4 regions of the Candidatus Clostridium eludens genome follow, and region 1 is predicted to be linked to each of the others. Evidence: riboswitches for the same ligand, from Rfam matches in the RefSeq annotation. Region 1 holds a riboswitch; each other region holds the start of a gene.
What was found. Region 1 has a riboswitch for S-adenosylmethionine ahead of ACJDU8_RS06840 (nucleotide-binding protein). Riboswitches for the same ligand answer to the same signal wherever they lie in the genome.
Positions count from the first base shown of each region.

Region 2: linked by a shared signal. The riboswitch ahead of nifH (nitrogenase iron protein) and the one ahead of ACJDU8_RS06840 (nucleotide-binding protein) in region 1 are both predicted to bind S-adenosylmethionine.
Region 3: linked by a shared signal. The riboswitch ahead of ACJDU8_RS04065 (methionine ABC transporter ATP-binding protein) and the one ahead of ACJDU8_RS06840 (nucleotide-binding protein) in region 1 are both predicted to bind S-adenosylmethionine.
Region 4: linked by a shared signal. The riboswitch ahead of metK (methionine adenosyltransferase) and the one ahead of ACJDU8_RS06840 (nucleotide-binding protein) in region 1 are both predicted to bind S-adenosylmethionine.

Region 1 is NZ_JBJHZX010000007.1:128,882-132,677, reverse strand. It holds gene ACJDU8_RS06845 (ROK family protein) at 1-989, shown strand, start outside; SAM riboswitch class I at 1,086-1,187, shown strand; gene ACJDU8_RS06840 (nucleotide-binding protein) at 1,553-2,425, shown strand; gene ACJDU8_RS06835 (ABC transporter substrate-binding protein) at 2,508-3,527, shown strand; gene ACJDU8_RS06830 (GNAT family N-acetyltransferase) at 3,794-3,796, shown strand, end outside.
Region 2 is NZ_JBJHZX010000021.1:50,219-54,014, reverse strand. It holds gene ACJDU8_RS14470 (nitrogenase component 1) at 1-1,006, opposite strand, end outside; gene nifH (nitrogenase iron protein) at 1,109-1,927, opposite strand; SAM riboswitch class I at 2,193-2,296, opposite strand; gene ACJDU8_RS14460 (AAA family ATPase) at 2,508-3,443, shown strand.
Region 3 is NZ_JBJHZX010000004.1:121,999-125,794, forward strand. It holds gene ACJDU8_RS04055 (cell wall hydrolase) at 1-101, shown strand, start outside; gene ACJDU8_RS04060 (methionine ABC transporter permease) at 172-828, opposite strand; gene ACJDU8_RS04065 (methionine ABC transporter ATP-binding protein) at 830-1,786, opposite strand; SAM riboswitch class I at 1,873-1,973, opposite strand; gene ACJDU8_RS04070 (DegV family protein) at 2,067-2,918, opposite strand; gene ACJDU8_RS04075 (hypothetical protein) at 3,098-3,796, shown strand, end outside.
Region 4 is NZ_JBJHZX010000030.1:26,843-30,638, reverse strand. It holds gene ACJDU8_RS17970 (trans-sulfuration enzyme family protein) at 1-419, opposite strand, end outside; gene metK (methionine adenosyltransferase) at 520-1,728, opposite strand; SAM riboswitch class I at 1,914-2,027, opposite strand; gene ACJDU8_RS17960 (glutamine synthetase family protein) at 2,155-3,453, opposite strand; gene ACJDU8_RS17955 (APC family permease) at 3,563-3,796, opposite strand, start outside.

The sequences.
Region 1 (3,796 bases):
TATTTAAAGATTTAAACTCTGATGAAAAAGATCTATTTAATTTAATTCAAAAAAATGGAGCTATGACTAAGAATGAAATTTTGCTTAGAACAGGAATGAAGTTGACTTCATTGAATCGAATGATGGCTCCTCTAGAAAAAAAACGTATGATAGTACAGAAATGTATAGGAGAATCTACAGGAGGTAGAAAACCTGTTCTATATGATATAAACATATGTAGATTTTATATCATAGGGATAGACATATCTAAAACTTATGTACAAGTTTCTATAGTGAATTTAAGGATGGAAATTTTTTATAAAAAAAGTTTTTATACTAATGCTCCTAATTCATATGATGAGGTTGTGGAAGAAGTTGTAAAAATTATAAGGAATGCTTATGTAGAGCTAAATTTGGAGTTTGTTGACCTTATTGGAGTGGGACTTGGAATTGAAACAGACATATGGAATGATATAGATATAGGTGAAATGATTGAAAAGAGATTAGAATGTAGTATAGTTAGTGAAAGTGGCGCAAATTCGGCTGCTATTGCAGAGTATTTGTATGGTACTGGAAAGCAATTCAAAAATTTAGCTTATTTTAATTGTGGATTGAGAGTAAGAGAAGGGACAATTTTACAAGGGAGAATTATAAGAACAGCAGATGATAATGAATATGCTTTTGAACATATGCTTATCAATACAAATCAAGATGTTGATTTTAATAAGGTGTGCTCTGCAGCCCAAAAGAATGATGAACTGTCTGAAAAGATAATTTTTGATGCTGCATATAAGTTTGGAAAAAGCATAGAACTTTATATCAACTTATTAGATTTGGATTGTATTATATTAAGTGGAGCTTTAATTAATTTTGATCTGTTTTATGAAACATGTGTAAAATGTGTTCCTAAAAAAGTCACATTTAAAAGAGAAGGGTATTTCAAAAAGGATGCAATTTCAATAGGAGCCGCGGCTGTACTTTTGGAAAAATGCATTGATAGTAAAATATGATGAAAATAAAAAATAAACTGATAAATAAAAATTTTATGTTGACAAGGTATTTTAAAAGTTATATTATGTATGTAAATTAAAAATGAATTAAATAATTTCTTATCAAGAGCGGCAGAGGGACTGGCCCTATGATGCCCGGCAACCTGATTATTATATTCAACGGTGCCAATTCCAGCAGGAATATCCTGAAGATGAGAAACAATAAGGATACAACTTCCTGTGGTTTCTCCATAGGAAGTTTTTTAATTGACTGACTGGAAAACTAGAGGTCAAGCTAACTTATAATGGGTTATGCTTGACCTCTTTTTATGTATTCAGTAGATAATAAATAAGAATATGGGAGGTATAGATAAAGGGATTATGTATATATCATATAAGATTTTGGATATAAAGTTAAAAAATTGAGAAATAGAAACAAATATACTTCACACCAAAAAAGTGAAAAGTATAGTAATGATAAAATTAAGCACACATTACAATAAATTAATAAAAATAATAATTTAAACATTTAAAAACATAATTACTAAATTGATATTATTTGAGATGAGAAAGGAAAATTTATTATGAGTAAAAAGACAAAGCATATAGCTATCTATGGCAAAGGTGGAATAGGAAAGTCTACCACTACTTCAAATATCAGTGCTGCTCTAGCTGAATTAGGATATAGAGTAATACAAATTGGATGTGATCCAAAAAGTGATTCCACTAACACTCTAAGAGGAGGAAATTATCTTACTACAGTGTTAGATAGTTTAAGAGGAAGTAATGATGTTAAGTTAAGAGATATTTCTGAAGTGGGATTTGGCGGAGTTCTATGTATTGAAGCTGGGGGACCAGTTCCGGGGGTAGGTTGTGCAGGTAGGGGAATTAATGCAGCAGTTTCACTTCTACAGGAATTAGATTTGTTTGAGAAATATAAAGCAGATTATGTATTATATGACGTTTTAGGAGATGTTGTATGTGGTGGATTTGCAGTACCAATAAGAGATGGCATTACCGATAGAGCATATGTTGTGACATCATCAGATTTTATGGCCATTTATGCTGCAAATAATCTTTTTAAGGCAATAAATAAATATGCACCCACTGGAGGCGCAAAACTCGGCGGGATAATTGGAAATGGATTAAGTGCAAGCTATTCTAGTGCCATAGTAAATGACTTTGCTAAAAGAACAGGTACTAAAGTAGTAGGATATGTTCCAAGGTCACTGATAGTGTCTCAAAGTGAATTTTATGGAAAAACTGTAATTGAAGCTAATCCTAAATCCGAACATGCTGATATTTACAGAAAACTAGCAAAATTTATAGCAGAAGACGAGGATTTAAGCATACCTAATCCATTAAATGTTAATGAACTTAGAGATTGGGCTAGAGATTGGGGGGATAAAATATATAAGTTTGACCCTAAAATTGTAGAAAGTCCTGCATCCATTTAATAAGTTAGGACAGTGTTAGTTATTCTTATATAAAATTTAAGTAGGAGGATTTTTGAAATTAATATAAAAGGGGTAGATATTAGTGAAAATTAAAAAATTATCTTTAATCATTTTATTTATTATTGCAATAATGGTTACGGTTACTGGATGCGGCAGCAGTTCACAAAATGGAGGGGCATCAGGTTCAGCAAAGAAGGAAGTGACAGTTAGAATTGGAGCAGATTCCAGTGCCTTTTCAACTGCCTTTTATGTTGCTAGAGATAAAGGATATTTCAAAAAATATGGTATTGATGCTCAAATAAATCCATATTCCTTTGGAATTGATACTATAGATGCTGTGCTCACTAATCAGGTTGATATTGGATTAGCAATGGATTTTGCAGCACTTTCTAGGTTAAGCAGTGGAGATTTAAAAATTTTTAGCTTTATCCAACAAGTTGATTCAAGTAAAGAAAAGATGGTGACTCGTGATGGAATAAATTCTCCTGAAGAGTTAAAAGGAAAGTCCATTGGAGTTAAAAGAGGTACTGTAGATGAGTATGCTATAGTGAGGTATTTAGAAAGATATAACATAAAAATCGGTGAAGTGAAAAAACAGGGATTTAGTTCAGATGCAGAAATTCTCTCGGCATTTGAAAAAGGAGATGTTCAAGCAACATTTTTCTCTGGAAACCTGTTAAATAAAGCTTTAACTGTAAAAGGAGCTAAAGTTATAGGAAGTAAGGCAGATATACCATTTGCATCCCGTGGATTTTTAGTTGCTAATAGTAAATTACTGGCACAGAAAGATGTGGTAAAGAACATACTACTAGCATTGAATGATGCTAACAAATATATAAATGAAGACCCATCAGGGTCAGCTGAAGTAATGGCTAAAGCTTTAAAAGCTCCAAAGGATAGCTTAGAAAAAGATATTAAATCACGTTCAAATGATATAAGATTAAATGACGATGATGTTAAACAGCTGCAGGATGTGTATAAATATTCTTCAACTAATAAATTGATTAAAGCTGGGTTTAATTTAAAAGATAAAATAGATACAGATGCTTTAAAAGAAGCACTTCCACAAAAACTTACATATAAACCTGAAAATATCAAGTGATTCTAAGGTATAAATTAAAAATCAACTTTGTATTGGTTAAGGAGGTAAAAAATATTTAAATAGTATGTAGGGTAAATCTAATATCTTAGTTGGCCGACTAGAAAAACTGGAGGTCAAATTGAACTTATCTGTAGAAACTGAATTTTGAGGTAGGTGAGATTTGACTTCTTTTTGTGGAATAAATCTTCAGTAGCATTAGATAAAAGCTACCTAAGTCATAGGCATAAATTGGGAATAAACTTTATTCGAGGCAGGAGATGGTTCTAATG
Region 2 (3,796 bases), on a different contig from region 1:
TGGGAAGTACTTTTTCATGTTCGTTCTTTATATACTCTTCGGTTTCTTTTTCTTTGCCAACAATTTTACCAATTGCCCTGAACCAGGCATCCGTACCTGCAATTCCATAAGGCTGAGGTGCATCAATCTGTGGAACACCAAAATGTTCCTCAAGTGCTGTAGCCATATAAGAACCAAGTGTGTGACAAAAAGTTGCAGTAGCCACAGCTTCCGATGCTTGGGCAAGTTCATCATAGCTTGCCATATCTATCATATAATTTACTCTCAGACCAAGAGGTTTTAACATTTCTGTAAAATAATCAGTTCCCCACAAAGCTACGATGTTAATTAAATCTTTTTGCTTTTCAGGTTTACGTTTTACTATTTGACGTAAAACTCCATGCTGTGAAATATCAAATCCAGTACTCCAGTGTTTTGATCGAAATCCTTCGCAATGTAAGGGAATAACTGTCACTCCAATTTCTTTTTCCATCTCTTCTGCAACACTCTCTATATCTTCACCTATAATAGCAGTAGCACACGCCATGGAAATAAAAATTGCCTTAGGATTAAAACGTTCCTTTGCATCTCGTATTGTTTGTTTTAGTTTATCCGAAGCACCAAAAACCATATCATTTTCCAAAAGATTTGTGCTGTAAATCTGTAAATTCTGTGGTGGTTTATTTCTTCTTCCAAGTCCCATGTTAAAGGCAAGATTAAACCAAGGGTTATCTGCCGAACATCCAATTGGAGCATGCTGAATAAGTACACAGTCTGTAATATTTCCTATTTGACATTCAACAATAGCATTAGCACACATCGTCTGTTGATTCAACGGTGAATTTAATTCACACAACCGACAAGCTTTCTGTTTTCCACAACCATCATGTTTTCTTTGACTTCTCAATTCATAGTTTGATTCCTTCCACAACTCAGTTGCCGAACCATCCCAAGCAGTTATAGTTCCTAATCTCGTCTCTCGGTTTTCTACTTCCGTCAAGTTAAGATTTATTGTTTTTTTTGACATTGTATCATCCTTTCTATTCTCTATACATATGAAATCCATTATCTTATATAAGCATTTATATTACATGGTTTATCACGTAAACTTCAGCCGAACCCACGTTATTTAATCTATAAGTCCATGCTCTAAAAATATTTCTTCAAGTCTTTCCTGACTCATAGGTTTTGGAATTACAAACAATTCATTTTCTTCTATGGATTTTGCAAGAGATCTATATTCAGCAGCCTGATTCTCATCAGAATCAAACTGTATTACTGTCTGTTTGTGAATTTCAGCTTTTTGGACCACATTATCCCTTGGAACAAAGTAAATTAGCTGAGTGCCTAATTCTTTTGCAAAAGTCTCCAATAATTTCTTTTCATTGTCTACATTTCTGCTGTTGCAAATAATTCCACCTAATCTTACTCCACCTTTTTTAGCATATTTTTTTATTCCTTTTGATATATTATTTGCTGCGTAAAGTGCCATCATTTCACCACTGGCTACAATATATATTTCTTTGGCTTTTCCTTCACGGATAGGCATAGCAAAGCCTCCACACACAACATCGCCTAATACATCATAAAAAACATAGTCTAAGTCATCAGTATATGCTCCTAACCTCTCCAGCATGTTTATAGATGTAATTATTCCTCTTCCTGCACATCCTACACCTGGTTCTGGGCCGCCAGATTCAACACATCTTATTCCTTTAAAGCCCGTCTTCATTATATAATCTAATTCTACATCCTCTCCTTCTTCCCTTAAAGTATCTAAAACTGTCTTTTGTGCAAGTCCCCCTAAAAGAAGTCTAGTAGAATCAGCTTTAGGATCACAACCAACTACCATAACATTTTTCCCTATTTCAGCTAATCCTGCTGTTAAATTTTGTGTAGTTGTAGATTTACCTATTCCACCTTTTCCATAAATTGCCACTTGTCTCATATATACGTTCCTCCTCAAATTGAAAATATGATTATTAAATTTATCTCTGGCTTCTTCAGGTGTTAAAAATTCACTGGTCACCACCAGCCTAGTTTCATTTATATCCTTTCTGCATAACTTAAATATAAAAAAAGACCAAGTAAACCGAGTAAAACTCAGTTAACTTAGTCTCCAGTGCGTCTGGTCAACTAAGGTATCGAAATTAATATTATACAATAAAAAACTTCTTACAGATGAAATGTAAGAAGTTTAAATCATTCTTAATATCTCATCTTCCAGGTTACCCCGCAGGAATTAGCACCATTGAATAAATAACATTCAGGTTGCCGGGCATCATAGGGCCAGTCCCTCCGCCTCTCTTGATAAGAAATCTTATATTGAATTTTAATTGAAATAATGTACTTTTACTTATTGATAGTACTATACAATTTTTTAGTTCTTTTGTCAATAGTTAATTTTTATAACTTCAATAAGTAATATGAAAATACCCCTAAAGTACAATTTTGGCTTCTTGTAATATTATTTTTATAGTATTATTATATTAATAAAATTAGGATGATGGCAGTAGGAGGAGTTTAGTTTGAGGAAAGATATAGAAGATGTCATAGAAAATATATCCAATGTTATAATTGGCAAAGAATTAGTGGTTCTGGATATGTTAAAGGCAATTTTAGCAGAAGGCCATGTGCTTATTGAAGATATTCCTGGTGTTGGGAAGACTATGCTGGCAAAGGCTTTAAGTAAAAGCTTGGACTTAAATTTTAATAGAATCCAATTTACACCAGATATATTGCCTTCTGATATACTTGGAGTTTCTATTTATAATCCAAAAAGCTGTGAATTTGACTTTAAAAAAGGACCAATCTTTTCAAATATGATTTTGGCAGATGAAATAAACCGAACTTCACCTAAAACTCAAAGTGCATTAATTGAAGTAATGGAGGAATGTCAGGTTACTGATGGAAATAATACCTATCCATTAGAGCTGCCCTTTATAGTAATAGCTACAGAAAACCCTCTAGAATATACCGGAACTTTTCCATTACCCGAAGCAGTACTGGATAGATTTATGATTAAATTATCTTTAGGATATCCTACAAAAGATGAAGAGATAAAAATGCTTTCTACTAGAAGTAAAAATCCACTAAACGGCATAAGCTCTGTTATAACACTTAGTAAATTAAAGCAGCACCAAAGCCAGGTTACAAATGTGCATGTAAGTAAAGGAATATATAAATTTATAGTTGATATAGTCCATAAGACAAGAAATTGCACCGAATTGTTTTTGGGAGCATCACCAAGGACTTCTATTGCATTGTTAAAAATATCTCAGGCAACTGCATACATATATGAAAGAAACTATGTAATTCCAGATGATGTGAAAGAAAATATAAAGAAAGTACTTTCCCATAGAGTAATATTATCAAAAGAAGAAAAATTTAAGGGTACAGATGTTTCTACCATTATAGATAATATAATAAAAGAAATATCCGTACCAAACATTAAATATTCATGATAAAATTTAAAAATTCATTTTTGATTACTTTAGCCCTATTAATCGTAGTTCATTATTTTTATGGGAAAGAAATAGTTAATTCTTTACTTCTAGTATTTTTATCAATGTTATTGCTTTCATTCATTTCATTACTTTTCTTAAAAAAATATATATCAGTTAACTTAAATTCAGAAAATAAAAAAAAATTTGTGGGTGAGAATTTAAAAATTTATTTACATTTGTATAATAGAAGTTTATTTTTATATCCTTATGTAAACTTTATATTAATTTTTTCTAATACAGAGGAAAAATTAAATGAGAGTTTAAGCTTATTACCTTTTAAGAAACTTGAAGTTCAATTAAATTTTAAATTG
Region 3 (3,796 bases), on a different contig from region 1:
CAAATGGTGCATTTTATTATTTTGATGACAGCACAACAAATACCTGGCTCTGGTCAAAGAAAATTGCCTTGAGAGTGGGCAAAATGGTATTTGCATATTAGTCTTAAAGTAAAAAATTAAGGCATAAGTAAAAATATTATTTAACCTATAAATTACTTATGCCAAATTTTTTTATTTATTAAGTTTTTTATATATTATATCTCCAATAGTTTGAAGTAACTGAACGATTATTACAAGTATTACTACAGTATAAATCATTATATTAGTTTGAAATCTATAATATCCGTAATTTACTGCCACATTTCCAAGTCCTCCTCCACCTACTGTACCAGCCATAGCAGAATAACCTACTATACTTATAACTGTAAGTGTTATTCCAAGTACTATAGATGGAAGAGCTTCTTTTAGCATAACTTTAAATATTATCTGAATATTGCTTGCCCCAAAAGATTTTGATGCCTCTATCACTCCAGGATCTACTTCCTTAAGCGAAGATTCAATTACTCTTGCTGCAAAAGGTGCTGCAGCAACAGTAAGAGGAACTATAGCAGCTGTAGTACCTATAGCTTTTCCCACTATAAGTTTTGTCAATGGAAAAATGGCTATCATAAGTATTATAAATGGAAATGACCTAAGCAAATTTACTATTACATCTAAAACTTTATAAACTGCTTTATTGGGTCTAAGACCTCCTGATTGTGTCACTATTAATAAAACTGCCGGTATAAATCCTATAATTACTGCAAACACTGTAGAAACTATTACCATATAAAAGGTTTGTCCTATGGCAGGAAATAATACCTCTTGAAATATTTGGCTGAAATTCATATCACTCTACCTCCCATACTACGTTTTTTGAAGAAAGATACTTACATATGACTTCCTTATCTTTTTCATTTATATTTATTACTAAACTTCCTAATACATTATCTCGAAATTTCTCGAGTTTCCCCCAGACTATGGAAAATTTTATATTCAGCTCTATGGCCATGGAAGTTATTAGATTATCCTGACTTATTTCTTTCGGAAAAAATATCCTTACATTTATACCTCTTTCAGGAAGTAATTTTTCATTTCCCAGTAATTTCTTTAAGTACTCTCCTGGCTTTAAGAATACTTCTTCTACCTCCCCCTCTACTTTTATCTCACCCTCATCAATGATTGATACTTTATTACATATTTCTTTTATTACTTCCATTTGGTGGGTTACTACAACTATAGTTAATTTAAATTCTCTATTTATCTTCTTTAAAAGTTCAAGTATAGATTTAGTAGTATTAGGATCTAAAGCAGAAGTGGCTTCATCACAAAGTAATATGCTGGGATTTAATGCAAGTGCCCTGGCAATAGCCACTCTTTGTTTTTGTCCCCCACTTAATTGTCTTGGCATACTTTCTGCTTTATCCTCAAGTCCCACTAAATTCAATAATTCTTTTACCCTATCTTTTATTTTCTTTTTGTCAAATCCCCATACTTCCAGTGGAAGTGATATATTGTCATATACATTTTTCCTATTTAACAAATTAAAATTTTGAAATATCATACCTAAGTCTTTTCTGAAAACTCTTATTTCTTTTCCTCTTAAGTCTTTTACTTCTTTGTCCATTATTTTTATACTTCCCGTATCATAAGTTTCAAGGCCATTTAAGCATCTAAGAAGTGTAGATTTCCCTGCTCCGCTCTGTCCCACTATTCCAAATATCTCCCCTTCTTCTATATTGAAACTTATATTTTTAAGTACAACTTTATTATCAAAACTCTTACCTACATTTTGAACACTTATCACTTAATACTCACCTTACCTTTATAAATAAAATTATGCAGAACTAAAAAAACCTGAGGAAAACCTCAGATTTAATATTTACACTACTTCTCTCATCTTTCAGCCTTCGCTGCAGGACTTAGCACCATTATACAATGTACTGGTTGCCGGGCTTCAACGGGCCTGTTCCCTCCGCCTCTCTTGATAAGTTCAAGATTTATATTTAATTGACGGCTTTAATTATATCAACTTAGATCTATAATGTCAATGGTGCCATTATCCATTGTTACAAAATACAAACTTTCTACATTCTATCCTTATAACATATTCCAACTGTTCCAGGCCCGGAATATACACCAACTATAGGACTTATCTGTCCTATCATATGTATATCTCCTACATTAGGCAATTCTGAAACCATATTATGAATTCTATCTGCATCTTCTCTGGCATTGCCATGTACTATATATACATCACATGAATTTTTGTTTAAAAAACCTTTACCTATTTCCAACATTTTATTTAGAGAGCGTTTTCTTCCTCTTACTTTATCATATGTACAACACACACCATAATTATCATCGAAATAAACAATAGGCTTTATATCTAAAATTTCTCCAATAGTACCAGATATTTTTCCTATACGTCCACCCTTTCTGGCATATTCCAGAGTTCCAAAGACAAAAAAGAAGTGCATTTTATTTTTTATTTTTGGTATGTTATTTACAATTTGATGAAAATTTTCACCCTTTTCAATAAGCTTACCGCACTCTTTTAAAATAATTCCTTCTCCAATAGATGTGGATTTAGAATCATATATATATGTTATCAATTTTTTATGTTTTTCACTTACTATCTTTAAAGCATTATATGTACCTGAAAGCCCACTTGAAATAACTACAGCAATTACATGAGTATAATTTTCTTCTTCCAGTCTCCCGTAAACCTTTTCCATATCTTCCATTGACGGCAGTGAAGATTTAGGAATTTCAATTTTCATATTATCATATATTTTCTCTGGAGTAATTTCTATTTTATCTATATATTCTCTATCTTCATATATAATTCTAAAGGAAAGGACATTTATATTATATTTATTTATAGTCTCTTCATCTATATCACATGCAGAATCTGTTAATAATGCAATCTTTTCCATAAAGTACCTCCATATATCTTTAGCTATTTAAATTATAATACATCACAAAACATTATTAAAACTATATTAACAGAATTTTGTATTATTTTTTAAGCTTATTTTAAGCTTTACCTATGAAAATATATTTAAACAGTAAATATATAATTACCATTAAATTTTAGAAAGGAAGATTTAAAAATATGATAAAAGTATTTTTTAAGAAAAATGTATTTAAAATTATCCTAATTCTTTTAATATTATTATCTGCACTTTTATGTATTTATAGTATAAAAAATTATAAGACCAGTACAAGTACAACACAAAATAGATTAGAACAATTTAATTCAAATAACGGTGAGAGGTCGCAAAGAAACAATGGTCAAAGAACATGGGGAAATACTAATTCAAATAAAAACACACCCAACGGAAACTTCAGGAATTTTTCCAAAAATAACGGTAAAACACCTGGTACTAATACGCAAATGCCTAGCGGAAATCAACAGAGAGGATTTATGTCTTCAAATAATAAATATGCCCCACTACTTACTCTGTACTTAATAATATTTTTCATATTATCCATTACAGCCATTTACTTTTTTAACCGTAAAAATTTCAGAATAAATAACGATAATGCAAAACTTCTTATTTTAGCACTGCTTTGTATAGGATTATTTCTGAGAGTTTCATTATCAACAGTTATAGAAGGATACGGAGGTGACATAAGTCTATTCAGAAGTTGGGCTTCCACTGCTGCAAATGGTCTATCTCAATTTTATGCAAACGCCAGATCCGCTGACTATCCTCCACTGTACATTTATGTACTATTTTTAATTGGAAAGATTGCAAAAATAAGTTCAATAACTCCATATTACACACTGCTTTTAAAGTTTCCTTCTATA
Region 4 (3,796 bases), on a different contig from region 1:
TCTTCTAAATTAGAAGTATCTACAAGGCTTGCTTCTATTCCATATTTATCTGGTAAATATTCATTTAATAACCTATAAACTGCTATATAAGATACATTAGAACAAATCACATGCGCTTCCTTATTTAGAAAGGTAAAGAATACACCCGCCAGTGCAGCAACACCACTTGCAAGTACTACACAATCTTCTCCCCCTTCAAGAGACGCTAACTTTTCCTGAAGATATACCTGGTTGGCAGACATATTCCTGGTATAAAGCAGCTGATTTGCATCACTCCAATTTATAGAAGATGCATCTTCTGGGAGTCTGTAACAATTTGCCATAGTTATAGGACGTCTAATGGCTCCTGTTTCCTTGTCAATTCCGTTCCCTACATGAACACATCTAGTTATAAAATCACTTTTTTCTTCATTAATCATTTTTATATCTTCCCTCCAATTTATTTTATCATTGCATAATACTGCTTGAGGCAGTATTATGCAACTTAATAGTAGTTATTTTTAAAATCTCCACACATAATTAAAGACTGTTAACTAAGATTTTTTGACTTCGATAAATATTTTTTATTTCATCAACTTTATTAAGTCTTTCCCAAGGGGCATCTATATCATCTCTCCCAAAGTGTCCATATGCAGCAGTATTTTTATATATAGGTCTTTTTAAATCAAGATCCCTTATAATGGCCGCTGGCCTTAGATCAAATAGTTTATTTATAATTTCCACTATTTGGTCATCATTTACCACTTTACCTGTACCAAAAGTATCTACACTTATGGATACAGGTGCTGCCACACCTATAGCATAGGCTATTTCTATTTCAATTTTATCCGCTATACCAGCAGCTACTAAATTTTTTGCCACCCACCTTGCTGCATAAGCCCCTGATCTATCCACCTTAGTTGGATCTTTTCCTGAAAATGCCCCGCCGCCATGTCTTCCATATCCTCCATAGCTATCAACTATTATTTTTCTTCCTGTAAGACCAGAATCTGCCTCTGGCCCTCCTTTTACAAACCTGCCAGTAGGATTAACTAAATATTTTGTATCTGAATCCAGCAGCCATTTAGGTATTGCTGCTTTAACAACCTTATCGATTATGTCCTTTTCAATTCTATCATGACTTATATTATCCTTATGTTGAGAAGATACAAGTATAGTGTCTACCCTTATAGGTCTACCTCGTTCATACTCTACTGTAACTTGTGTCTTTCCATCAGGACCTAAATATGGAATTATACCATCCTTTCTTACTTCTGCAAGTTGTTTTGAAAGCTTGTGTGCCAACACTATGGGAAGAGGTAAATATTCCGGTGTTTCATTTGTTGCAAATCCAAATATTATTCCCTGATCCCCTGCTCCAATTGAGTCAATACTGTCTTTTTCACCACTCCTAGATTCTAATGAGTCATCCACGCCAAGTGCAATATCTGAGGATTGTTCATCTATAGATGTTATTATAGCGCACCTATCTGCATCAAACCCAAATCTTGAATTACTATATCCTATGTCACTTATGGTTTTCCTCACTATTTTAGGTATATCTATATGAGCTTTAGTTGATATTTCACCTACTAGAATTACAATCCCTGTATTTACAACTGTTTCGCAGGCAACTCTTCCATTGTTATCCTGCTCAATAATTGCATCTAATATTGCATCTGATATTTGATCACAAATTTTGTCTGGATGTCCTTCTGTAACAGATTCTGATGTAAATAATCTACTCATTTTATTACCTCCAATTCATTCTTTATAATTAAATACCGAGTCAATTCTATATATATTTCTTTTATCTGGTTGAATTTTCAACTTGACTAATATCTATATCTCATATCATAAATTTACCAATTTTTTATTAAGTCAAAATAAAAAACTTCCTGTGAAGAAACTTCAGGAAGTTTATATCCTCTCGTCTCTTATCTCTCAGGTTCTGCATAAATTACCTGCTGGAATTAGCACCATAGAATATAAATAATTCTGGTTGCCGGACATCATAGGGCCAGTCCCTCCGTCTCTCTTGATAAGAAATCTATATTTAATTAACTCATTTTTACTTATATACACTATATAACCTTTAAAATATTTTGTCAATATAAAATTTAAATACATTGAACTTTTTATAAAATATCGTATATATTTTTTAAGAAGCATAAATTAACTATATTCAAAATATCTATTAAACTCCCAATCTGTAACAGCTTCTTCATAAAGACGAACTTCATTTCTTCCAATTGATAAAAAAAGTTTTACAAATTCCTCCCCAAAATACTTTTTAGCTGCTTCACTTTTTTCAAGTTTACTTAAAGCTTGCTCTAAATTTTTAGGTAGAGGTCTTTCAGTAATTAAATATGCATCATCAGAAGCCTCTTCATGTAGATTAAGTTCATTTTCCAATCCATATAATCCTCCTGCAAGACTAGCTGCAATTACTAAATATGGATTTGCATCTGCAGATCCCACTCTTTGCTCCAATCTACTGCCTTTTCCATTACTAAGCAGTGAACGAACAGCTGCTGTTCTATTGTCATGTCCCCAGGATTCATTAACAGGTGCAAATGAATATTTACTGAATCTTTTATATGAATTAATGGATGGAGATGTAAATGCCATAAATTCACTTGAAGTATTCGTTAATCCTGCAAGATATTGATTTGCAATTTTTTTATTATGTTGAAACACATTCTTTTTAAACTCTAAATCCCATAGGCTCTGGTGAACATGAAATCCACTTCCAGATTCTTCAGTCCAGGGTTTTGCCATAAATGTTGCATAAAGACCATGCTTTCTTGCTACTTCCTTAACTATACTTTTTAGTATTACAGCCTTATCTGCAACATCTAAAGCATCACCATATTCAATTATTATTTCAACTTGTGCAGGTCCATATTCCATATGAGTAGCTTCAAGTTTTATACCAATGTCTTCTAGATTATTACGCATTTCTCCAAGAATATGTTCTAACTCTAATCCTTTACTTAGGGAATAGGAATGAATTCCTTGGTGCAACTTCTGTTTCTCATTATCAAGTAAATAAAACTCCAATTCTATCCCTATTAGAGGCCTGTACTCAAGCTGTTCATATCTAATAACAAGTTGTTTAAGTATTTCTCTAGGTGCACATTTAAAGATTTCCCCATTTTCTTCATAAATTTCACCAAATACAAAGGCACTGCCTTTTCTCCATGGGATCTCCCTAAATGTTGATAGTATGGGTTTTACTATTACGTCAGGGCATCCTGTATTAAAATCAGTAATTTCCACTCCTTCAAAAAGATTACCTTGTATATCCCATCCTAGAGAAGCTCTGCATACTCCAAAACCACTTTCATAATTTTTTAAAAAACTTTCCACAGGAATCATTTTTGCTCCTAATATTCCAAGGGTATCAGCATGTACCACTTCTACAGTACGTATAGCTTTTTCTTTAATTGTTTTTTTCAATTCCTCTATCAAATTTATCTACCTCCTTACTCAATATTATTTCTCCCCAAATACATATATTTAAGTATTTTCTATAAACAAAAAATCATTAACTTTTTCACTACTTATTCTTAAAAGTACATCATATTACACTTTTCTTTCTATCAACTTTAAACTGTTCATTAACATCTTTTACGTTAATCTCAATATCAGAAACCAAATTAGGATTTTTAGCCTTACATATAACAAACCAGATGGCACCAACGGTTAACCATACTAGAAACACAAATGGAAAAATACTATACGGATACGCCGGAAGTGGATATACGCTTCCTACAATAGGAATCAAAAGTATAACAAATGTTACTACAGAAAT